Regions from separate parts of the Undibacterium sp. Ji42W genome, predicted to be linked through region 3. Evidence: predicted binding sites of a transcription regulator. Region 3 holds the regulator's gene; each other region holds the start of a gene.

Region 1 (7,941 bases), on a different contig from region 3:
AAACCACAAACAATCAGTGTATGCGCCCCGGTGACTTTTAAATGTGTATCCAGGCCGGTACCAGCAAATGAATCACAGGCAGTTTTATCGACGAAAACATCGCCAGGAGCAAATGGCAGTTCCGGTATGACTTCCCAGCCTGCAGAACCAGCCAGTGCTTCGTCATTGGCGTGACGTACAAAAATCACCTGGCCACCATGCTCGCGGGTATGGTCCGCCGCGCGACTGATGCGTTTAATGACATTTATCTTGTCAAAACGCCGGGTTTGACCATGCAACCAAGCATTTTGCATATCGATAATAAGTAAGGTATTCATTGTGGCAGAGCCTAAAAGTACTACACGGCATAAAGCGATATGATACTGCGGATACAGCACCTGGATGCAGCGCCGCTAGACCGATTCAGGCTGCGCTGCCAATTGCGCTGCAGTATCCAGCACCAACAATGCATCTTCGATAACTTTCTCTGCACCATCACCCTCTCCGGCAATGGCGCTGACAATCAGTCGTGCACTGAGGCAGAGGCGAAGTGCGCTAACGGGAATTTGATGGCGTAGACCGCACAGTACTGGTTGCCCTGACTGCATATGTTTTTCTTTTTGCAATCGCCGGTAAACCAGCATGGTTTGCTCGCGATCAAGAAAATGCTGGCCGCTAGTGTCCTTCATCAAGAAAGAGAAGATGGTCGGTAGCTGGTCCCAGGATACATTTCCATGCAAGACATCACGTTTTGGAATGTAGACGGGCAGTAAAGCAAGATGCGCATTATGTTCAAAATAAGACTGGATGGCATGTCCAAATTGCAGTACAAAATGATGAATGGCAGCTTCTGGCAGTTGCCGGAATGCGCGTAATTCAGCGAGCGCAGCAACCCAACGTAACAGCAAACCTGCATTGACATGTCTGCTTAGCTTGTCTGCCCCTGGCCACTCTCGCGGCCAATCAGCACGGCTGGAATAAGCTTGCAAAGCCAGTGGCACACTCAAAATTTTAAGTTTTTTTGCTATTGATGCAGGAACAAACAATGCCCCGGAGAAGCTGGGGCCGCTTAAAAATTTGGAGCCAGTAACTGCGACCAAAAAACCTTGCTGCAAATAGGCATGCAGGCTGGCATTGGAAATGCGGAACTGGCATGCATCTACCATGACATGAAAATTGTGACGATGCCGTTTACTTAAATTTATGGCGACATTAATAGAGGGTGCAATCATGCCCGTCTTGCTGACATCTGCCAGCACAAGCATGACATGCCTGTGCTGGGCTATCGCCGCACCTGTCAATGCCACCACCTCTGCATCGACATCTTTCAGATTGCGCGCACTGCCATCCTTCTCCCTGATGCTTACCGTCTGCAGTTCTGTGGGTAGGGTGCCAGCAATGACATCACCTGAAATAACGGTGACATCAAGAGCAGAACGGCTGCTGAAATGCTGCCCACTTAACGCAGCGGGTACCGAACTACCTGTTTCGCCTGGCTCGACCATGATCACCAGCATGGGCAAAGCAGACTGGCTGGCTTGAGATGACAAGGCCAGCATTTGCGCTGCAATCAAATGCAGATCTGTACCTGAGGCTGCGAAGACAACATCAGTAGTTGCCAGGTCAGCAGATTTAGCCTGCACTGTTAATGCACATAATTGTTTTAGCTCTTGCCTGACAAGTTCAAGCTCATTTTCTATCAGTGGATAATATTCTGCACCGCCATTGACGGATGCCAGCTTTTGATAAACGACGTTGGCAGCAGAACGTGCCATGTCAGAGATGGTGGAGGCAGTCGCGGAACCAAAGGCCAGCGACAAATTGTCTGGCACGATGCCACACCCGTATTTATTATAACCGTCGTCATCCAGGGCTATACGCGCATCACCCCCCCCAGTCAACAGTTGATCCAGCGTTGGGAATGGGGCATGAGTTTCGCTTGGCATGGGTTGCACAATCCGGTGCGGTCTAGCCTTGATAGGCGGGTGACATTCTGGCTGTCTTGATCAGCAAATCCCTGAATGCTGCAAATAATTTTTGCATGGGTTCCTGTTTATAAGGGAACATATCGACAGGGTCCATCGCGTGCACGATCATATCGCTGTCAACTTCAAAAATCAGGAGTTTGCCATCCTGGGTTTCGCCACAGTCTATGCCTACATAATCAAGGTCAAGGCGTTTGAATATTTCTGCAAATGCTGTTGCATGCCGGGGTACAAAATCTTCATCAAAGCTTTGCATGAAGCGTGCTTCTTCAGCACGTTTTTCTGCACTGTCTGTCATGCCTGCGTTCAGATAATGGATCATCCAGTGTTTGGAAATGCCCATGTGCGAGATGAACGGTTTGCCATCGATCAGAATAATGCGGTATTTCCTGAACTGGCCATCTGCAAGAGTGCGGTAATCGACAAAGCGGGCGATATAAAATTCTTCACTTGGTACTGCTTGCAGATAATCTGGCACATCTTCAGCCGACAATACTTTGCGCAAGCCGTGGCCCGCATGTGAACCCAGGGGGCGGGCGATAATGGGAAAATCATCGCCACCCAAAATACTGCTGACAGCCACCTCGCCACCACCTATCTGCTCCAGCGTTTGACGGCTGATGCGGGCCGATGTGGGCATGGCTACGCCCGGTGCATCTTGCAGCAAGGCGCAGGCGCGGTCACGACCCAGGTGGGTGATACGCTCAGGCGCGTTCAATACCGGTGTGGGCCAGGTCTGGATAATTTCTTGCAGGTCAAGCAGCAAGCTATTCTTGTCATCTGCCTCGCCAACGGCAATAAACATGACGTCATGCGGCGGCACTTGTTCGACCGCGGGTATGCCTGCACCGACATATAACAAATCAAGTGCGATATCAGAATCTTCCACCAAAAATTCAAGCGGGGTATTGGCCATCAGGTCCCCATCTGTCATGAGCGCCAGCAAGCGCAAGGCAGGCTCTCGGGTCGTGGGCACTGAATAAAGCGGTTGCAATCGCAAAGCTTCCATCTGGGTGGTCAGGGCCGCATCACGATGCCCCAGCAAGATCAATACCGTTGCCAGGTTCATGAGTGCATGCGCGTCATGCGGATGTTCCTCTGCATAGGCGATCAATTCTGTCCCCAGTGGTTTTAAATCGCCACCAGAAAATGCGATGCGCATCAGAGGAGCCAGGCCTATCAATTTACTTTGTACTGGCTCGCCCGTTGCCGCGCCAGATTCGTCGATGTTCGTCATATTCTCAATCGCCTGAAGTATGAATTTGCTCGCCAATGGCGAGAGTTGCATTAAGCAAGGCGTCGATATCGGCAGAGGTGGTTCTGTGATTGACGATTGCCGCGCGTATGGCAAGCCGCTTGTTGATGATGGTGGTGGATGGTGCTGCGATACCGGACTCTTGCAAGGCCATCACGATATTGGCATTGAGTACATCACTTGCCTCATCACTGAGGCCGTCAACACGGTAGCGGAAACAGACAATATTCAAGGCAACCGGTGCCATTAATTCGAATTTTGAATTCGCCAGGATACTGACTTTAAGATACTGCCCCAGCTCGCAAGTATGAGCAATCATCTGGCCCAGATGTTCTGCGCCGTATACCTGCAAAGTGAACCAGGTTTTGAGTGCCCTGAAACCGCGTGATAAATCAGGCCCAAAATCACAGGGCCAGGGTGAGCCCCCAGCCAGGCCTTTGTTCTCACGCCGTAAATAGCTGGCTGGCGTGGCAAAGGTCGCATAATGAGCATCGCTGTCACCCACCAGAATAAAGCCTGCGTCATAAGGTACTTGCAACCATTTATGAAAATCAAAGGCGATGGAATCAGCGCGCTCTATGCCAGTCAGGCGTGCAGCAATACTGGGCGACAGCATACCCAGCGCACCAAATGCACCGTCGATGTGGAACCATAATTTTTCAATGCTGGCAACATCTGCCAAGGCCTGTAAATCATCAATCGCACCAACATCCACTGAACCGGCAGTGCCTACCAGCATGAATGGCGTTAATCCCGCGGCGCGGTCTGCAATGATTGCTGCCTGCAATGCGCCGACATCCATTTCAAAGCTGGCATTCATGGGGATGACGCGCAAGGCGTTTCTGCCCATCCCTGCCATGTCCATGGCCTGGGCGACACAACCATGGGCACCGGCTGAAGTATAAGCTACCAGCCGCTCAGGAAAAGCCGTGAGCCCCTGATACCTTACCTCTGCGCCCAGAGCACGCGCCCGTGCTACCAGTACGGCAATAAAATTAGCCATCGACGTGCCTGTAACGAACAGGCCGCTGGCAGTATCCGGAAAATGGAATAGCTCGCTGACCCAGCGGGTTATCTGGCGCTCGACTTCTATGGGGATATGATCACGCCCACCCAGATTGGCATTCAGGCCCGCTGCCAGCATCTCTGCCAAGGTACCCACGGGGTTGCCACCGCCCTGCACCCAGCCCATGAAGCCAGGATGGCTATTGCCTACTGAATACGGCAAGATATTTTCCATGAATTGTTGATGCACTTCGCTAAGCTCAGCCGGCGCAGCAGGCAAAGTCGACTGGAATTTTGCGCGCACTTTATCCGGTATTACTTGCCACACTGGGCGTTCGCGTATGTGTTCTGCGTAATCAAGGATATCGTCCAGCATGCGATGTCCCTGCGCACGCAGGGACTGCCAGTCATCGGGGTCCAGTGAGTTCTTTGGCGGTACGGTCATTCAAATATCCATCCGTGAATAATTGCAGCGCAAAGACGGGAAGCGTCCAAGCTTATTCACATTATGGATGAGCGGATAGAAAATGAAGTGTCGAATAAAGCAAATTTTGCTGCTTTATTGATGCGAACGAATAGTTCAATCGCGAAAAGTGGCCTAAAGGCAACAGACTTGAATCTACAGATTCGATGATTGCGCAGACTTGATTAGCCAGACAGGTAGTCTGCCAATAACTGTTTCCTGGAGCGGGCGCGTGGGCTGGACCAGTAATCTGCCACTTCCATGACGATCGCATCGCCTGAACGGATGGACAATTGATAAGGCTTGCCCATCATCACGCTATGCACATACATGGCAAAAGCCTCGGCAAAATCATCATAGGCATTAGTTGCGGCATACAGACTGGAGAAGCCGGTTTTTTCCATTGCCTGGTAGATGCCGGGGATTAAATCACCCGCAACTTGCTGATCACTATAGAAACGCAAATTCTTGCGGTACTCAAAATCATGTCTGAGTAAAGGAATGATGTCGCCATTCATGGCGATTTGCCAGGACAAGCTCAAGAAACTATATTCATCAGTTGATCTGAATTTTTGCGAACCTATCCACCAGTCGGGTAAAAATTCGCTATTGGCCGTCAGCACATGACCAAATTCATGCAAGAGTAAGAACTGCATGGCATTTTTGCGGTGATCGTTTTCCGGGGTTTCAATTTGCAGACTGACTTGAAAAGCTGAGCCTGGCAAAAATGGCGTATTTTCTTTCCAGCTAGCCCAGTCATTGGCTGTGCGGCATAAGAAAGCGTCGGCATCCATGAGTGTCACGACGCCTAGTATCTTGCCATCAGGGTCTGAGACAACGTCCGTCACAGCAGATGACCCAAGGCCATGTCCAAGATAAACACCTAGCAAGGGTTTATCCAAAAGCCTCAGCACAGCAGGTGGCATATCCGCTATGGCTGTACGGATATCATTTAAAAAATCGGGATTCAGTTTAGCCTGTATTAGCCCTAGGTCGGCGGGAGTGTTATTCACTTTCGCGACATATGCCAATAGTTCTTCGGATGCATTGCCTATCCTGTCAAGGAGAGGCAAACTTGCTTGTTTTAACCAGTATTCAACATCAGAGCTGACAATCACTCTTTATCCATTCATGCATGGTCGTTCAACAAAACACCTTTTTTACCTTCCAGATCACGGGCTATAGCCAGCACTTCTCTGGAGGGGATTTGCCGCAATACGACATTGGTTTCATTATCAACAATCTGCACTACCACTTTACCAGAATCGCTATCCAGATTGAGATTAACGCTTTTATTCAAACCTATGGCACGATTGATCTGGTCGACAGAGTTCTTTAGTTCTTTGGCCGAAATGTCATTTTGGGGCTGACTGTCTTTGCTAACGGCAGTTTTACTGGCTTCAACTGTTACCGGTCCAGATGCAGGTGCCGCTTTAGCAACAACTGGTGCAACCTTGACATCTTGCCGGGTATCAACACTGACACCGCCAGTGGCCCCACCTGCTATTTGATTGATGCTCATTTTGCTCTCCAGCCCTAAATTAAACCACATGACGGATTACTCCATATTGTGTATTACGGTCGCTTTTGTCAAAAGTTTAGGTTTATTCTTGAGAACAACTGAATTTAGTGTCACCACTTGTAAATAGCCATCTGAATCACCAATGAAAGATTGTTAATAAATACAATATTTCAATAAATCAAGATGAAAGCTTATTTAATAATTAATTATTAATTTGACATTCACAATAACAAATCAGTCATCTCTGCACCAGAAAACAAGTCGATCAAACCATCAGCTACCGCCCTTACTCTGGGAGAGCGGCGCACGTCATCGTGCATCACCAGCCAAAGCTTTCTGCGCAGAGGGCAAGCTTGTTGCTCTATACGATACAGGTGGCGATGACTCTGGCGCAAATAATGCGGCAAAACCGTTACGCCAAGATTTGCTGCCGCACACTGTGCCAGCACCATTTGGTCATTACTGCGAAGAACAACTTTGCGTTGCGCCAGATAATCTTCCAGCCATTGATGATGGGGCGTTGCAGAGTGTTTTTCATAAGCGACGAATTCCCAATCGTCTTCCTTGTGCTTTTTCAGGTAGGCTTTGCTGGCATACAGGCCATACCCTACGCTGGCCAGGGGTTTGATGACGAGGCCCGCTGTTTGCGGGCGCGCCATCCGCAAAGCAATATCTGCCTCACGTTTGCCCAGGCTGACCTGATGTCGTTCTGCCTGTAACTCCAACTCCACGCCGGTCAAACTGGCGCAAAGAATTTTAAGCCGGGGGGCGAGTAAAAAGGTCGATAAACTGGGTGGTGCAGAAATGCGCACTACACCTTCCATTTTGCTTGCGCTTAGCGCTTTTCTTTCAAAACTGAACCAGCGCTCCTCCACTTCCCGCGCATGTTCAATCAGATCCTGCCCTTCTGCCGTCAATTGCCAGCCACGCACAAGTCTGTCAAACAGACGCAATTTAAGCACAACTTCCAGCGCATCTATGCGACGGGCAACTGTCGTATGTTCAACCTGCAGGCGACGTGCAGCCCCGGTCAGCGTACCGCAATCGACCAGTGCAAGAAAATATCGTAAATCATCCCAATTCATCATGGTGCAATTATGCACAGTCCAGGCGAATTTTTCAGTAATTTTCTTTCTGTCTGAGTTTGGCTAAGCTGCAAGTCATCAAATCAAGCATGACTGTAATCCAGTCAACCAACCAGAGAGAGAATATGCAAGCCATACAATTTTTTTCACAAGGCTCACCAGAAGTACTTGAATTGCGCGATGTACCGGTGCCCACTCCCAAAGATGGTGAAGTGCTGGTACGTGTCGATTACGCCGGAATCAATTATGCAGATGTTTATCAGCGCAATGGACAAAATCCCGCCACACTGCCCTGCACCCCGGGTGCTGAAGGCGCGGGCATCGTAGTCGAAGGCAGTGCTGACTTGCCAGTTGGTACAAGGGTCGCATGGCTGTCGCAGCCTGGTGGTTATGCAGAGTACATGGCTATTCCCGTATGGAAGTTGATCGCTTTGCCATCAGAAGTCAGCACTCGCGATGCAGCAGCCACGATGCTGCAAGCTGTCACCGTGCAATATTTATCTGAAACCAGTTACCGCATACAGGCCGGAGAGACGGCGCTGGTACATGCAGGGGCTGGTGGTGTGGGCTTATTGTTAACCCAGGTCTTGAAGCAGAAAGGGGCAAACGTCATCAGCACCGTATCCAGCCCGGAAAAAGCGGCATTG
Region 2 (7,941 bases), on a different contig from region 3:
CTGCACTACCTGCACCATAAGCATTAGATAATTTTCTGTTGGTACTGGAGTTTTTTATCAGATCTGACAACTGCGCCATCCATGGTTCGGTAATATCACGGATTTCCTTGTCGTCAGCAAGAATTTTCTTGATGATGCGGACTTTCTTGTCGCGCATGTCTGCGGACAGGTCAAAAGGGATTTCGCTTTCACGTATGGTTTGCACGCGGCTGGAGCAGTCATTCTCCAGTTGTTCCAGCAGCTCCCAATTGCCTGAGCGTGCTGCTTCAAGCATATTGCCTGTAATTGCGGCAACATTTTCATACAATGAGATTAGTTCCAGACTATTCATCTTGATTCAAGCCTCAACAAAGTTGGCAGGACGAGGGGACAATGGGTCCATATTCATTTTTGGTGCTTCTGCGACAGGTTCGTTGCTGGGTGCAATCGCTTCCCATGAAGATTTTAAATCCCTTAAGAGATTTTTTACTTCATTGAGCATGTCATCGTTATTGTCCAAATTGGCGCGAATCAAACGGGCGCTCATATATTCGTAAAGCGCATCAAGATTATTGGCTATTTCACCACCTGCCTTCTTATCGAGACTTGCGCGCAGTCCGTTTTCGATAATGGCGATAGCTTTTGAAATTGACTGGCCTTTAGAGGCAATTTCACCGTTGCTTAAGTGTTGCGATGCATTGGAGATCGCTACGATTGCTCCTTCAAAAAGCATCACAATCAATTTATGGGGACTGGCAGCAATCACGCCAGTCTCTATGCCAACTTTTGCGTAGGCATTTGCACCACGTACTTGAGATGAGCCAAACATAGCGATTAATCCTCTCTGATATTATTGATACTGCTAACCACATTCACTTCGTACTTGACGTCAGTGCTGCCAGTTGTTGCGTGAGAAATGAACTAGTATTATTCAAACTACTAACAATAGTGTCCAAAGCTGTAAATTGTGCCCGGTAGCGTGCTTCTGTATCGAACAGGCGGCTATTTAAAATATCCCTTTGTTTGCCTATGTCCTTGATGCTACGGTTGATACCATCTGTAGCACTGGATATAGAGCCTGAAGTGCCAACAACACTAGACAGCAAAGACGATACCTGAGATGCATAACCTCTTGAAAAATTGACCGTACCGCGTGCGCCAAGTGAGCCACCGCTGACCAATATTTTCAAACCTTCGGCATCGGAACCAGTCGCGCCCGTCAAATATTGCCCACTACCGGCTGCTGTAATGCCATTCAGTTTCCCTGCTACGTCCACGCCCGCAGTACCATTCAGCACAGTACCGGTAAAGCTGGCTGCACCAGTACCTGTGCCATCAGCCAGACTCACATTCGACGCGCTGCCATAGCGGGTTGATTGCAATTGCAACTGGCCGCTGCCATTGATCGTTGCAGTGACTGTTGAGCTGTTGTCTTTGAATATAGAGTTGCCATTGATCGAAGTCTGCAGCAAGGTCGCCAGTGAAGACGCCGTGTAAGTGCCCGCAGCCAGCGACACCAGAGACGTCTTTCCATCCAGGGTTACATTGATGCCAGTGTTGGCAGCAATGGTGGTGCTGGCAGCAGTCAGGTCCAAGTCGCCTTGCAAACCACCTTGCGTGGCAATGGCTGTGATTTCCAGTCCATAAGCGCCTTGTTTGGTTGCGCTGGTCGAACTGGTATAACTGACCAGGCTGTCCGTTGCTTTGCCGACAGAGGCAAACAGACCGCTGATTTCATTGAAATTCGTCGACAAGGCAGTATTTAGTTTCGAAGAATCTACAGAAAGTGTACCGTCTTTTTGAAAACTGATGCCTATGCTGGCGAGACTCGTGATATTCCCACCCAGCCCGTTGACAGCGGTACTGAGTGTCGACCTGATCTGGCTTTGTACATTCCTGGCGGTAGAATCGCCAATTAGGATGCCGCCTTTTTGCGTACTGGCATCGTAACCGGTCAGGGTTTTTAACGTGGCCTGAAAGTCATTAAAGCCTTTCACAAAACCATTGATTGCAGATTGTATCCCGCTGGTATTGGCGCTCAATGACAAACTGGTCGTGCCCACTTTGCTCAGGTTCAGGGTTGTGCCCTGTATGGCGCCAGTTACCGCATTGGATGTACTGGAAATTGCAATACCATTAACAGTCAGCGCTGCATTTTGTGCCGTCGTTGTTTCCGTAAAATTTTGTGCGCCAGCCGGATCATAATTCACCAGGCTTTGAATTGCGGCATCGCCAGTAGCAGAGATTTTCAAGCTAGAAGTGGCACCAGTTTTTGCTGATGTAAGCACAAGATGATAGGGCGTAGCACTGCCGTCACCAACAATGGCTGCAGTTGCACCTACCTTTGCGGCATTAATTGCATCACGAATACCTTGCAGCGAATTGTTCGCGCCATCGATCGTCACTGTACCGATCGATTGTGTTGCATCCTGGGTAAAAGTCGAACCTGTATACACGCCATTTGCAGAAGTGCCGCCAGCGATAGTGCCAAACTCGAAGTTGATTGTCGTGCTGGTGCCGCTACCTATGCTCGCAGTGGAGCTGAGTTGACCAGCACTGGAAATAGTTTGCGCCTGTGCCAGCTTGGTGACATTGACGTTATAGCTACCTTGAGTAGAAACGCTGGTGGTGGTGGCAGATAAAATTGAGCTGTCGCCTGCAGAAGCAGTAAGCGACTGGAAAGTGCCCAGATTGCTGAGGCCGGTAACATTGGACTGAAAAACGCTGAGCGCGCTATTAAGCGTGCCATAAGCAGATAGCTTTGCCTGAAAACTGGCTTCTTTCTTCGCCAGTGTTGTCAGTGGCTGACTCTCCACCTGCATTAGTTTGGTAATGAGACCGTTGACGTCCAGATTGGCGCCTAAGCCTGTCGATTGTATGCCCACATTGTTCCCCTTGTCAGACCGTACTGTACTAAATTATCGGCAAAGACAAACCAGACTTTAGAGGGGAATTTACATGCCAATTTAAAACTTAGATGCAGGACTGACTATAGATTAGCTAATTACGCTTGTTGTTTGATCAATAGACCTTGTAGTTTATCCAGAGAGCGCGATATTTCAAGGGCTTCTTCAGACGGGATCTGGCGCAAGACTTCTTTGGTTTGCAGATCAACCACCTTCACGACTACTTTATTACTATGTTCTTCTACACTGAATTCCAGGGATTGTGACAGAGACTGGATTGTTTTGTTGATATCGTCGACTGCTTTGGTCACTTTATCAAATTCTGGTGGTGTTGACGCAGAGGAGGCTGCCTTGACCGCATCAATGGTTTGCGTTGAAGCTGCTGCAGACTTATAAACGGGTGAGCTGGTATCAGGTGCGACTGTACGATCGGCGATCAGTTGTCCTGATGGAGATGCGCTCCCTATCGACCGGATGTCCATGATCTTTTCCTTCAAGAAAAATACCCCTGATCAAAAAGATGACCAGGGGGACATGCTTTATGCTTTAAGTATAAACCTAATTTACTTAAGCCTACTTCTATTAGCCACGCAACAGGGCCAGAACGCCGTTTGGCAAGCCATTTGCCTGAGCCAAAATCGCTGTACCAGCTTGTTGTAACACTTGGCCACGAGTCAGGGACGCTGTTTCTTGGGCGAAATCTGCATCACGGATACGGCTGCGGGATGCTGTCAAGTTTTCAGAGTTAGTCTGCAAACTTTCGATCGCGGAAGAGAAACGGTTTTGATACGCACCCAGAGAAGCCCGGGAACTATTGATTGACTGCAATGCCGCATCAATGGTCGTCAGCGCAGAGGTGGCCCCGGCAGCCGTACCCAGATTCAGTGACGATACACCAGCACCAACCGTTACCGAAGCAGATGTAAAGGCACCTGTCAGATTGGCAGCTGTCAAACCAGTACCTGTACCGTTAGCCAGAGTGATACCAGCAGAGCTGGTAGAAGTCAGTGACAGTGTTGATGTAGCTACGTCAGTTGCGCCAGTTGCTGATACGGTAATACCTGTATTTGCAGCGGCAGCCGCAGCGTTTGAGCTCGCTGTTACAGTGATGTTACGGCCATCGGCAGCAGCCAGTGCAACTGCACCAGTTGATGTATTGAATGTTGCTGTAACGCCTGTTTGTGTACTGATTGCATTGACAGCAGCAGCTACTTGAGCACCACGTTGTGCGCCAGAAGTAGATGCATTCAAGGCACCCAGATTTACGCCGTTAATAGTAATGTCGCCAGAAGCAATGGCTGTTGCAGAAGTGCTTGCAGTACCTGCAACAGTTGTCGAACCAACAGTTGCTGTAACACCTGTGCTGCCGCTGATTGCATTGATCGCAGCTGCTTTGGAGATGCCGCTAGCTGTAGAGTTGGAGAAGGATACGCCATCTGCTGCAGAAGCACCAACTTGGTAGCCATTGATGGACAAGTCACCAGCAGCCAGGGCTGTGGTAGTAACTGCACCGGCACCGGCAACTGTTGTTGCGTAGCTGGAAGATGCACCGACACCCAAGGCACTAGATTTTGCGCTGGAGATGGAAGCGATACTGATTTGATCGTTCGATGTACCGTTAGCGCCAACTTGGAAAGTTTGTGCGGAGAAGCTACCGTCAAGCAGGTTCACACCGTTGAAGTTAGTGCTGCTGGCAACGCGGTTGATCTCAGAAATCAGCTGACTTGCTTCATTGTTCAGAGCGGCACGATCAGAAACGCTGTTAGAACCGTTGGCAGATTGTACGGCCAGATCACGAATACGTTGCAAGTTGGAACCGATTTGTTGTAATGCGCCCTCAGCAGTTTGCGCCAGGGAGATACCGTCGTTCGCATTACGTGCAGCTTGATTCAAGCCACCAATTTGAGAAGACAGACGTTCGGAAATAGCCAGACCAGCGGCATCATCTTTGGCGCTATTAATACGCAGACCGGAAGACAGACGTTGCAGGGAAGTGTTCAGAGCAGATTGGGATGTGCTCAAGTTACGTTGTGCATTCAGCGATGCAATATTGGTATTAATAACAGCCATGGTAATTCTCCCTAAGTTATTCAAATTGGCGTAGTAGCCTGAAACTTTGGTCTTTCGTGCTGACTATTGGACCGCCGTTGTAAAGGGTATCGGTACAGATAAAAAAAGTTTTAGCGTGTTTCTGAAAATAAATCTTATTTTTTTCGCTCAAGTTTTTTTAGTCATTCCGCTTGTCGGCGCTTTTTTTAAATACTTTAGGGTCTAATTTGATTTAGTTTTGGGGCTTTATTTAACACATGGAAACAAATTCATTGGTTATAAAATAAGCCTGAGCAGGGTTGTTTCTGGTATTTTCCATTCTATGCATGCAGTTTTACTCATTTTGCTTAAATAATTTGTAAGCAAACCGAGGCATTTGTAAAAATAATTAATGATAAAAAATCTTACTTAGGAACTGGTCATGGCAAAAACAGGTTTTGATGCCCGAAAAGCAATGCGTGAAGTTCATAAGTTTTTCGATGCTGGAGCGCTGGCCGAGGCAAAACATGCCGCACTGAATATTATCCGGCATTTTCCGCGCCATGCTGAAGCGCTCTATGCTTTAGCCAGAATCTGTGGCGATACAAACGAGTGCGATGAAGGTATGACGTATATCAAGCTCGCCTTTGACGTCATGCCACATTTTGCTGATAACAGGAAAATCGCTTTCGGTATATTTAATAAGTACTTATTGGCAAAGCAGTATGCGCAACTGGAAGATGGCAGTTTGTGGCTGTCATCTTATTTGCCTCGTGATGGCATCGTCTGGGATTATCTTGGTCTTGCCAGGATAGAACAGGCCAAATTCCCTCAGGCTTTGGATGCATTAAGCAAGGCAGTTAGCCTGTTGCCGAATAATTCGCATGTTCTTGTAAATATGGGAAATGTGCTGATTTCCCTGGAGCGCTGCGCCGACGCTATTGTTTATCTGGAAAAAGCACTGGCGATACAGCCAGATATGGTGGTCGGGCTAAATAATCTTGGCAATGCGCAACGTTTTATTGGTAAAACAGAAGAGGCGATTGCCAGTATATCGAAAGCTGTTCAATTAAACCCCAACCTGGCCTACCTGTTTAACAATCTTGGGTTGGCTTATCGCGAGCACAGCATGTACAGCGTCGCTATTGAGCAATACCGGCATGCCTTGCAATTGCAACCCGATCTGGTTCAGGTTTACCCTAATCTGATTGATGCTCTGCGTCAGAACGGGCAGGTGCAAGAATCTATAGAATGCGGTCAGCATGCCTTGACACTGACGCAGAATATTCCAGAGATCTGGGCCGCCTATGGTGATACCTTGCGTGAAGCAAATCACCTGGATGCAGCGATAGAAGCCTACATAAAAACACTGTCTTTCAGACAAGATGGTGAATCATCTTTCAACAGAAAAATTTATACCAACTTATTGTTTTGCCTGAATTACCATCCAGATTTGACGCCGGAAGTCATTTTTAATGCTTACCACGAGTTTGATGTACGGTTTACCGCTCCACTAAAGGCAACATGGAGGGCATTTGAAAATGCCCCTATACCTGGCAAACGGCTTAAAGTAGGCTATGTGACCCAAGCTTTTTACAATCATGTTTGCAAGTATTTTCTTTTGCCACTCATAGAAGCGCATGACAAAGGGCAGGTTGAAGTGTATGCCTATGCCAATCCACCGTTTGAGGACGAGGTCACAGACTATTATAAAAAACAGGTAGACCATTGGGTGCCAACCCGGGATATGACAGATGAGGTGCTGGCAGAACGTATTCGTGCTGATGGCATCGATATCTTGGTGGATGTCGCGGGTCATACCAATGGTAACCGCCTGTCGGTATTCGCACGCAAACCGGCACCAGTTTCCTTGCATTGGCTTGAATATGGTTATACAACTGGCTTGAGTGCGATTGATTATTACTTGACGGACAAGCCCACAATTACGGACAATTGCGCCCATTTATTTTCAGAGAAAGTATGGTGCCTGGATGGTCCTGCATATGTATACAGACCCGACACGCGCAAGGCAGAACTGACAACTTCGCCTTTTGAACAGACTGGCATGGTTACCTTTGGCAGTTTGTCACGCTCCACCAGGATTAATCACCGTGTTGTACGTGTTTGGGCAACGATACTGGATGCGATGCCCAATTCCCAGTTGATCATTAATAGTGGCGACTTCAAGGATCCGCAAGTACAGGATGAAATGGCGTCAAGGTTCATGCGTTATGGAATCGAACGTTCACGTTTGCATATAGGCTTTACTACACCTTCCTGGGAAGTGCTGAAACATATAGATATCAGTCTGGATTGTTTTCCGCATAATTCAGGAACGACCTTGCTGGAATCTTTATATATGGGCATTCCGTTCATCTCCCTGGCAGACCGGCCTTCTGTTGGCCGTATCGGCGCAAGTATTCTGACTGCGATTGGCCATGAAGAATGGCAAGCGTATACTGAGGATGAATATGCGCAAAAAGCCATTATTCTGGCGCACGATCTGGATGGATTACGCAGACTAAGGGGCAGTTTGCGTCAGGAAATGGAGCAGTCTCTGCTCATGGACGAGCCGGCTTTTGCACGTTCAGTAGAAAAAGCATTTCGCCAGATGTGGCAAATTTATTGTGAAGGACAATAAGAGTGAAGGCAGTTATCTTAGCCGGTGGCCTGGGGACGCGTATTTCTGAAGAAACCCACCTCAAGCCCAAGCCCATGATAGAGATAGGAGGGCATCCTATACTCTGGCACATCATGAAGTCGTACTCGGCGCATGGTGTGAATGAATTCGTGATCTGTTGTGGCTACAAGGGCTATTTGATCAAGGAATATTTCGCCAATTATTTCCTGCATATGTCAGATGTCACTTTCGATATGCAGAATAATAGTATGGAGGTGCATGAGCACCATGCCGAACCCTGGAAGGTAACCCTGGTGGATACCGGGGAAGACACCATGACTGGCGGGCGTCTCAAGCGTGTCGCCCGTTATTTGCAGGGTGAAGAAGCATTTTGCTTTACCTATGGTG
Region 3 (7,941 bases):
CATCCAGGGATTTGGAAGCGGCATTAAGTCCACTCAGTCCTTGTTGAAAACCCATGATATTTCTCCCTTACTTAGGCTAGTTCGTTCACTTTTTTACTGCAGGATTTGATACAGGATTACTCCAAGGATCAATAAATTTGTCTTACATCACTCATGCTGACATCACCGATATTGGGCAGGCTGAGCTTCAATCCCTGAGAGCCAGAAGTAATGCTCGACACCACGCCAAATGCGAGGCTGGTTGCCTCGAGTTTTTTATCAGCCGCATTGGCGACAAATTCAAACTTGTAGGCGCCGTTGGCAGCGGTCGTTCCCGCATCGGTTTTACCATCCCAGGTCAGAGTATTCACGCCTTGTGGCAAGGCACCCAGGGCCATCTTCCTGACCACTACATCTGAACTGTCACGTATGACCACGTCAACATTGCTGGCCGCCTGAGGCAACTCAACACCGTAAATCCCTTTGCCATCAGTGACTACCATGGTATTGCCGGGTGCTATCACACCATGGCCTATCATATTGGCAGCCTGCAAGTTTTGTCCGCTCTGGAAACTGGCACCCAGGGCCGTCACAGAGGCGTTCAATTTATCGATGCCAGAGACAGTCGATAATTGGGCAAGCTGGCTGGTTACCTGGGCATTGTCCATGGGGTTCAGCGGATCCTGGTTCTTGAGTTGGGTGACCAATAAGGTCATGAAAGTGTTTTTTGCATCTTCAGTCGAATTGGTTGATGCCTTTGCACCGTTCATCGTCGCCAGCAATGTTGGATCGACGGTGCTGCTTTGTACGCCAGTGGTAGCCATGATCTATTCCTTACAGAAAATCTTATTGCCCTAAAGTCAAGGTTTTCAGCAGCATGGTTTTTGCTGCATTCATGACTTCTACATTGTTTTGATATGAACGTGATGCCGAAATCATATTCACCATTTCTTCCACTACATTCACGTTCGGCATGGCGACATAGCCTTTTTCATCTGCCATCGGGTGTTTTGGGTCATACATCAGTTTAGGCGGATTAGTATCTTCTACAACCTCATTTACCTTGACTGCCGTAGAAGCAGTGCCGGCAACAGGTACCGCGCTGAACACTACTTGCTTGGCTTTGTATGGCGTACCGTCTGAACTGGTGACACTGTCGGCATTGGCAAGATTGCTGGTCACCACATTCAGGCGCTGAGACTGCGCGCTCATGGCTGATCCGGCAACATTGAAGACATTAAAGAGTGACATGATGGTTATCCTTGTATCGCTGCCAACATACCCTTGATCTGCATATTGATCAGGGTCAGGCTGGCTTCATAACGCAGGGCATTGTCAGTAAATTGATTGCGTTCTACATCCATATCCACGGTATTGCCATCGACACTACCCTGCACTGTCGGCCGAAACTGTGGTGCGCCACCTGCCACGCTACCCGGCGTATCAATATGCTGCTCCACTGTTTTATTCAAAACGGTCGGTGACTGGTTCAGGTTTTGTCCCAGTGCACGGCTCAGGGCACTTGAAAAATCAATGTCCTTGGCCTTGTAGTTAGGAGTATCCGCATTGGCAATATTTGATGCCAGCAATTGCTGGCGCTGCCCGCGGACTGATAATGCAGTCTCGTGAAACTTGAAAAAATCATCTAGTTTGCTTACCATCTTTATCTCCTTGACCATAGCGCCCAAGGTACATGAGGCGCATAAGGGTTTTCTATGCCTTGCATCTTAGTCGCCACAGTACAAGTTTGATCAGGCAAGTAGAATGGGAAAAACCTGTTTATTCGTGCTTTCAAAAAAAACTGGTCATCCTAAAATAGAGTTCAGAACAATCCAGGCAGGAAGCAACATGAAAGCCGCAAAGTTATTCAGAAAGCTATATAACAAGCAAGTGTTGGCGTTGACAGCAGTGCTGGCGCTACCATGTCTGGGCGAGGCTGCTCCCGTTAGCCAGCAGCAAGACGCAGCACAATTGCGCCAGATCGCACTTGATTTTCTGACATTGCAGGCGTCGGGCCAGAGCAACGAGATACTGGTGACCGTGGGCGAAGTGGATAAACGGCTCAACTTGCAGGCTTGCGACAATCCCAATCCCTATTTATTACCTGGCAGCAAGCCTTGGGGGAAAGTGACGCTGGCGATACGTTGCACGGCCCCTGCACCCTGGCTGGTCTATCTGCAGGCGAATGTGCAAGTCACGGCAGATTATTATGTCGCAGCCAATGCACTTACCCATGGGCAAGTAATCTCTCTCAGCGATTTGAACAAGCAAAGGGGTGACATTTCAAAATTACCAGCTGGCGTCATTACGGCGCCTGAACAGGCTATAGGCAAAAGCATGCAGGTTTCCATGGCGTCAGGCAGTGTCATGCGGCTGGATGCGTTAAAAAGCCCCGCAGTCGTGCAACAAGGGCAATCTGTGCGGGTAATCAGCAATGGACCTGGTTTCCAAGTGGCAACGGATGCTATTGCTCTCAATAACGCAGCAAATGGTCAAATTGCCAAAGCGAAAACCAGTTCCGGACAAACCGTTAGTGGCGTTGCCAAAAATGGTGGCATTATAGAAATAATTTACTGATAGCAAGAGTTTGCCCGGACAGAATTAAATACATGCAATATTTTTTTGCAGTAAGGTTAAAGTTTAAAATTAAGCAGCCGATAAACTGGATGTAGATGTTTGTAAGTCCCATACTGAGGGTATCGCTGTGAAAATTGATGACGCACTAAATAAAACCGCGGGGCTACCAGTAAGCCCGCAACAGGCTCGCACGGAAAAACCAGCAGATAATGCGGTTCCCGTTGCGAATTCGTCGAAAGTACAGATCTCGCCCCTGTCCTCACAGTTGCAAGCCTTGCAAAGTACGCAGGCAAGCGGTGCTGTGTTTGAGACGAAGAAGGTGGAAGCGATCAAGTTGGCCATTTCTGAAGGACGCTTTCAAGTGAACTCGGAAAAAGTCGCTGATGGCTTGCTGGAAACAGTAAAAGATTTGCTCAATTCCAGAAAACGTTAAAAATGAACGCAAGAAGTTCCGGACACGCTGCCATTCAACAATGCCTGCAGGAAGAAGTGAGCATCATGACTTCGCTCGCCGATTTGCTTAAGCAAGAGCAATCAGCATTGATAGAAAGCGACGTAGTCCAGCTCAATGACTTTACCCAGAGCAAGGGACAGCTTGTGATCAAAATGACGGAGCTTGAAAAAAAGCGTAACAGCTTCTTGAGCGACCTTGGCTTTAATACTGACCTTGAAGGTATGCAGGCTTACCTGGCGCAAGCGGCACAAGTGGGCGATGCAGCGATCGATACACAAGATAGTGCCAGGCATTGGGACGCATTGCTGGAACTGACTGTGCAGGCAAAAGAAGACAACCGTACGAATGGGTCGCTGATTAACCGCAGGTTGTCACTGAACCAAGCCACCTTGAACTTGCTGCAACAAAATACCAACCAAGCTGGATCCATGTATGGCCCAAATGGTCAGTCCACGGTCAAGAGCACGCCAGGCAAGGGCTATATCGCCACCTGAGCAAGGTCACTTGCTGCCCTGTTTTGCTGTAAAACTTTCTATCCGCAACAAACTACAGTTACAGCTATTTCATCGCGATGTTTTCGTGATGACTTTCTCTTATTGCCCTTAACTCAGCCGGCAAGCAAACTTCGGAATTTACAACCCCAGAGAAGCGGCGGTAGGACGCAACAGCGGTGCCGGAGGTGTTGCGCCTGGTGTTGCTGGAGCTGCTGGTGTGATGGGCACCTCCACCACCGGTTCTGGCAAAACCGCCAGAATGGTGATAGAAACACGACGGTTCCTGGAGCGTCCTTCCGGAGTATCATTTTCACTGACAGGCAGTTTCGCTCCCTGCCCCACTGCGGTCACCCGGTTTTCATCTACCCCATTTTCTGTAAGCAAACGCGCAACAGTACTGGCGCGCACGGCAGACAACTCCCAATTGGATGGGAAAATGGAGTTTTTGATCGGCAGATTATCGGTATGCCCCTCTACCTGTATGGCATGGGTATCAATCTTCAGGACGCCAGCGATTGCTTTAAGTGCCTGTATGGAATCCACATTCAGACGTGCATCACCAGGAGCGAACAAGAGGCTGGCATTAATTTCTATGGTGATGCCCCGGCTGGTCTGGGTGACCCTCACCTTGCCTTCGCGCACCAGGGGTTCCAGCACGGTCAAGATATCTTTGGCCATGGTGGTCATTTGCGCTTTTTCTTTGCGCAAACCTTCATTGATACGGTTTTTGACCAGAGGCAGAGGATCAAGCTTGATCTTTTGTTCAGTCTGCGCATCAACAGGCTTAGGATTAACAGTCATGACTTTGCCAAATGCACCGGTCAGAGAATTTGACAAGACGCGGTATTTGCCCTCGTTCAGCGAGGAAATGGCATACATGACAACAAAAAAAGCAAACAGCAGGGTAATAAAATCCGCATAAGAAACCAGCCATCTCTCATGGTTGTCTGGTTCTTCGTGGTATTTTTTCCTTGCCATAAGTACTTTTTCTCAATGTAGCGTAACTTTCAGTCTTACCGTCAGTTCCGATGATGGGTCAGCCGTTCTTCCACCACGCGCGGGCTATCACCAAGGGCAATACTGTAAAAAATGTCAGAAAGCATTTCACGGCGCGTCACTTCACGGCCTATGATTTCTTTCAATTTATTGCTGATTGGCAAAAATAACAAGTTGGCCATGCCCACACCGTAAATAGTGGCAACAAAGGCAACTGCGATACCGCCGCCGAGCTTGGAAGGGTCGCTGAGATTTTCCATGACATGAATCAGTCCCAGCACCGCACCCAAAATGCCTATGGTAGGTGAATAACCACCCGCCGCATCCCAGATTTTGGCAGCCTGGCGCTGTTCCATTTCATATAATGAAATATCAACGTCGAGGATGTCTTTCAGGCGTATCGGGTCTATACCATCGATCACCAGGCGTAATCCCTTGCTGATGAAAGGATCAGATGAGGCATTCATATAACGCTCAAGGCTCAAAAATCCTTCACGTCGGGCAACGACACTCCAGATCAAGGCATCAGCAACATTCTTCTTACTGGTATCAGGTGGCTCAGATACCACCCAGCGCAGCATACGCACGCCGCGCTTGAAAGTGTTGAGCCGGCTTTGCAGCAGCACTGCCCCCAGCGTTCCCACTACCACGATGACAAAGGCAGCGGGTTGCACCAGCGAAGACAGGTTGCCCCCTTCCATCAACTGTCCGGTGACTATGCCAAATATCACCAGTATCAATCCGATTACGCTAGCCCAGTCCACGCTTTCTCCCTTAAGTATGCCCTGAGCCTGGCAACAGCCTGACTATGCAATTGTGATATCCGCGACTCTGATACCCCCATTACCGCACCAATTTCTTTCAAGTTCAATTCCTGCTCGTAGTAAAGACCCATGAGCAGCTTCTCGCGCTCTGGCAGGCTGTCGATTGCCCCAATGACGGCATCACGGAAGTCGTCATTGAGTAAATCCTGTAAGGGGTCACCTGACGCATCTGAACAATAATGGTCAAGGAAATGTTCCTTGGTATCCGCATCATGAAAGTCTTCGTAGTACACCAATTGGTGTCCACCACTGTCTGTCAGCAGGTTCTGGTATTCTTCCAGGCTGAGCTTGAGCGACTTCGCCACCTCGGTTTCCAGCGGTGGCCTGCCCAGCTTTTGCTGTAGCACATTCATGGCGTTTTCTATCTTGCGCATGTTCTGGCGCACGCCACGCGGCAACCAGTCACTGCTGCGCAGCTCATCCAGCATGGCGCCCCGTATGCGCTGTACCGCATACGTTTCGAACTGTGCACCATGGGTATCTTCGTAACGGTTGACGGCGTCCAGCAGGCCTATCATACCGGCCTGCACAAGATCATCCACCTCCACACTGGGAGGCAGGCGCGCCTTCAACTGGTAAGCCAGTCGCTTGACCAGTGGCGCATGCTCCCTTAAAAGGAAGTTTTTATCTGATTTTCCGCTCGCGGTGTACATTTTTTTGATTACATTCCGAGACCGACACCCAGCTCAGGGACTCCCTCTACACACAAGGTGGAACGCGCGGTCTTCGCCAATTGTTCAGCCAGCCGGGAAAATGCCAGCGAAGCGAGGGCTTTAGGAAAAGCATCAATCACAGAACGTCCCAAATGCGCAGCCTTTCTTACGTGTTCATCTTCCGGCACATGGCCAACGTAGTGCAGTGGCACCGCCAGGTAACGGCTGGCCGCCTGCGCCATATTCGTATAAATCAATCTCGCCTCTTTTTCCGATGCGCCGGACACTAAAATACCATAACCACGCCTGCCGAGCCGGTTGCTTATGCGTTTGATCAATCCATACGCAGCCTTGATCATGGCAGGATCAGCAGAGACCTGTATCACCAGCTCACTGTCATCCAGCGTAGACAAGGCGAAACTGTCGTCCAGGTTGATCTCGCTATCCACGATGACCAGATCAGCCCTGTTGGCCGCCACGTCAAACACTTTGGACAATTGCCGTGTATTTTCTGGCGGCAGCCAGGCATGACGGGACAGCATCGTAACCGACAAGCCGGATGCCACCAATTTGACTGCTTCCTTCATTGTACGCTGTTGTTTCGCTACATCCAATAAGGTCTGATCAACGCTGGCATTCAACCATGCGCCCACACTGTTTTCTGAAGCGCGCGCATCCACCATCAAGACCTGGTTACCCTGACGCGCCAGCGACACTCCCAAATTGACCAGCATGCCGCTTTTTTCATCTTCTCTCAATGCAGACAAGAAAGTGAATACCCGTGGTTTTGGTCCAGCCAGCATGCGGCGCAGGCCTTCTGCCTGATCAAAACTAGCCAAGGGATACCTCCTGGCCAGCACGGCCTGATGTTTGTGCAGAAACTGCACCCGCCATCAACAAAGGCAGTTCTTCATCCAGGTAACGGAAAGCCGCTGTCTCACGCTTGAGCTTGAAAGCGCGGTCGATCAAATACAATTTATTGGCGATATGCAGATCCTCAGGCACACGCTGGCCGCTGGCAATGTAATACACCATGAGTTTCTGGCGTATCGCAATATCCAATGCACCACCTATAGTCGCGGCCTCATCCAGCTTGGTCAGTATGCAACCTGCCAGGCCATTACCTTGATAGGCGCGCACTACTTCGCTCAAGGTTTCGCCTGTCGATGTCGCATTCAGGCACAGCAAACGCTTCACCGGAGTGTCTGTTCCAGACAACATTGCCACCTGTTCAGTCACCATTTTGTCGCGCTGGCTGACTCCCACAGTATCAATCAGGACGGTATGCTTGTTCTTGAGCTCGGACAAAGCGATGCGTAGATCTGCCTCATCCTTGACCGCATGCACCATCACACCCAGGATTTTGCCATAAATACGCAATTGCTCAAAACCGCCGATACGATAACCGTCAGTCGTGATCAATGCCAGCTTGGAGGGGCCATGGCGCATCACGCAACGGGCAGCCAGTTTAGCGGTCGTCGTCGTCTTGCCCACACCTGTCGGACCTACCAGGGCATACACGCCGCCTTTTTCCAGCATTTCATTTTCATTATCGATGGTGGACAGATTACGCACCAGGGTGCTTTTGATCCAGTCCAGCCCATTCTCGACCTTGCCAGTTTCCGGCAGTTTTTCTACCAGATAGCGAGCCAGGCTCGCACTAAAGCCGGTGGCCAGTAATTCACGCAGGATTTCTGCTTTTTGAGGCTGACGTTTTTGTGTCTGCGACCAGGAAATCTCTGCCAGTTGCGATTGCAGCATACTGCGCATGGAGCGTATCTCTGACATCACATCATTGAGTTCATTGGCACTGACCGGCGCTTCAACCTCATTGGCAAAGTTAGGCGTACTATGTGTACTGTTTGTATTGTTTATCGGTCTGAATGTTGGTCTGACAATTGCAGGTTCTTCGACAGGACGCTCAAAAACACGCTGTCTGGTGACTGGCTCTTCAGTCTGAAAGC

Evidence for each region. The regulator FliA, encoded in region 3, starts transcription of late flagellar genes. The targets are predictions, from matches to a motif close to CTAAAGTTTNNNNNNNNNNNGCCGNTA.
Region 1: ACO0LG_RS22010 (flagellar protein FlaG) is a predicted target of FliA. The motif match lies at 6,263-6,289, and genes of this name have one in related genera.
Region 2: fliD (flagellar filament capping protein FliD) is a predicted target of FliA. The motif match lies at 2,899-2,925, and genes of this name have one in related genera.

Annotation. Positions count from the first base shown of each region.
Region 1 covers NZ_JBMPOV010000010.1:219,495-227,435, forward strand. The annotation lists gene ACO0LG_RS21985 (isochorismatase family protein) at 1-317, opposite strand, end outside; gene ACO0LG_RS21990 (hypothetical protein) at 393-1,925, opposite strand; gene ACO0LG_RS21995 (ATP-grasp domain-containing protein) at 1,948-3,201, opposite strand; gene ACO0LG_RS22000 (pyridoxal phosphate-dependent decarboxylase family protein) at 3,206-4,669, opposite strand; gene ACO0LG_RS22005 (hypothetical protein) at 4,873-5,805, opposite strand; gene ACO0LG_RS22010 (flagellar protein FlaG) at 5,817-6,209, opposite strand; gene ACO0LG_RS22015 (LysR family transcriptional regulator) at 6,431-7,297, opposite strand; gene ACO0LG_RS22020 (quinone oxidoreductase family protein) at 7,420-7,941, shown strand, end outside.
Region 2 covers NZ_JBMPOV010000004.1:422,873-430,813, reverse strand. The annotation lists gene ACO0LG_RS11430 (flagellar protein FliT) at 1-331, opposite strand, end outside; gene fliS (flagellar export chaperone FliS) at 338-808, opposite strand; gene fliD (flagellar filament capping protein FliD) at 852-2,864, opposite strand; gene ACO0LG_RS11415 (flagellar protein FlaG) at 2,984-3,367, opposite strand; gene ACO0LG_RS11410 (flagellin) at 3,468-4,955, opposite strand; gene ACO0LG_RS11405 (tetratricopeptide repeat protein) at 5,356-7,554, shown strand; gene rfbF (glucose-1-phosphate cytidylyltransferase) at 7,557-7,941, shown strand, end outside.
Region 3 covers NZ_JBMPOV010000011.1:132,001-139,941, reverse strand. The annotation lists gene flgE (flagellar hook protein FlgE) at 1-55, opposite strand, end outside; gene ACO0LG_RS22870 (flagellar hook assembly protein FlgD) at 129-803, opposite strand; gene flgC (flagellar basal body rod protein FlgC) at 826-1,230, opposite strand; gene flgB (flagellar basal body rod protein FlgB) at 1,236-1,640, opposite strand; gene flgA (flagellar basal body P-ring formation chaperone FlgA) at 1,828-2,556, shown strand; gene flgM (flagellar biosynthesis anti-sigma factor FlgM) at 2,684-2,989, shown strand; gene ACO0LG_RS22845 (flagella synthesis protein FlgN) at 2,992-3,504, shown strand; gene motD (flagellar motor protein MotD) at 3,643-4,482, opposite strand; gene ACO0LG_RS22835 (flagellar motor protein) at 4,524-5,264, opposite strand; gene ACO0LG_RS22830 (RNA polymerase sigma factor FliA) at 5,246-5,977, opposite strand; gene ACO0LG_RS22825 (MinD/ParA family ATP-binding protein) at 5,986-6,816, opposite strand; gene flhF (flagellar biosynthesis protein FlhF) at 6,809-7,941, opposite strand, start outside.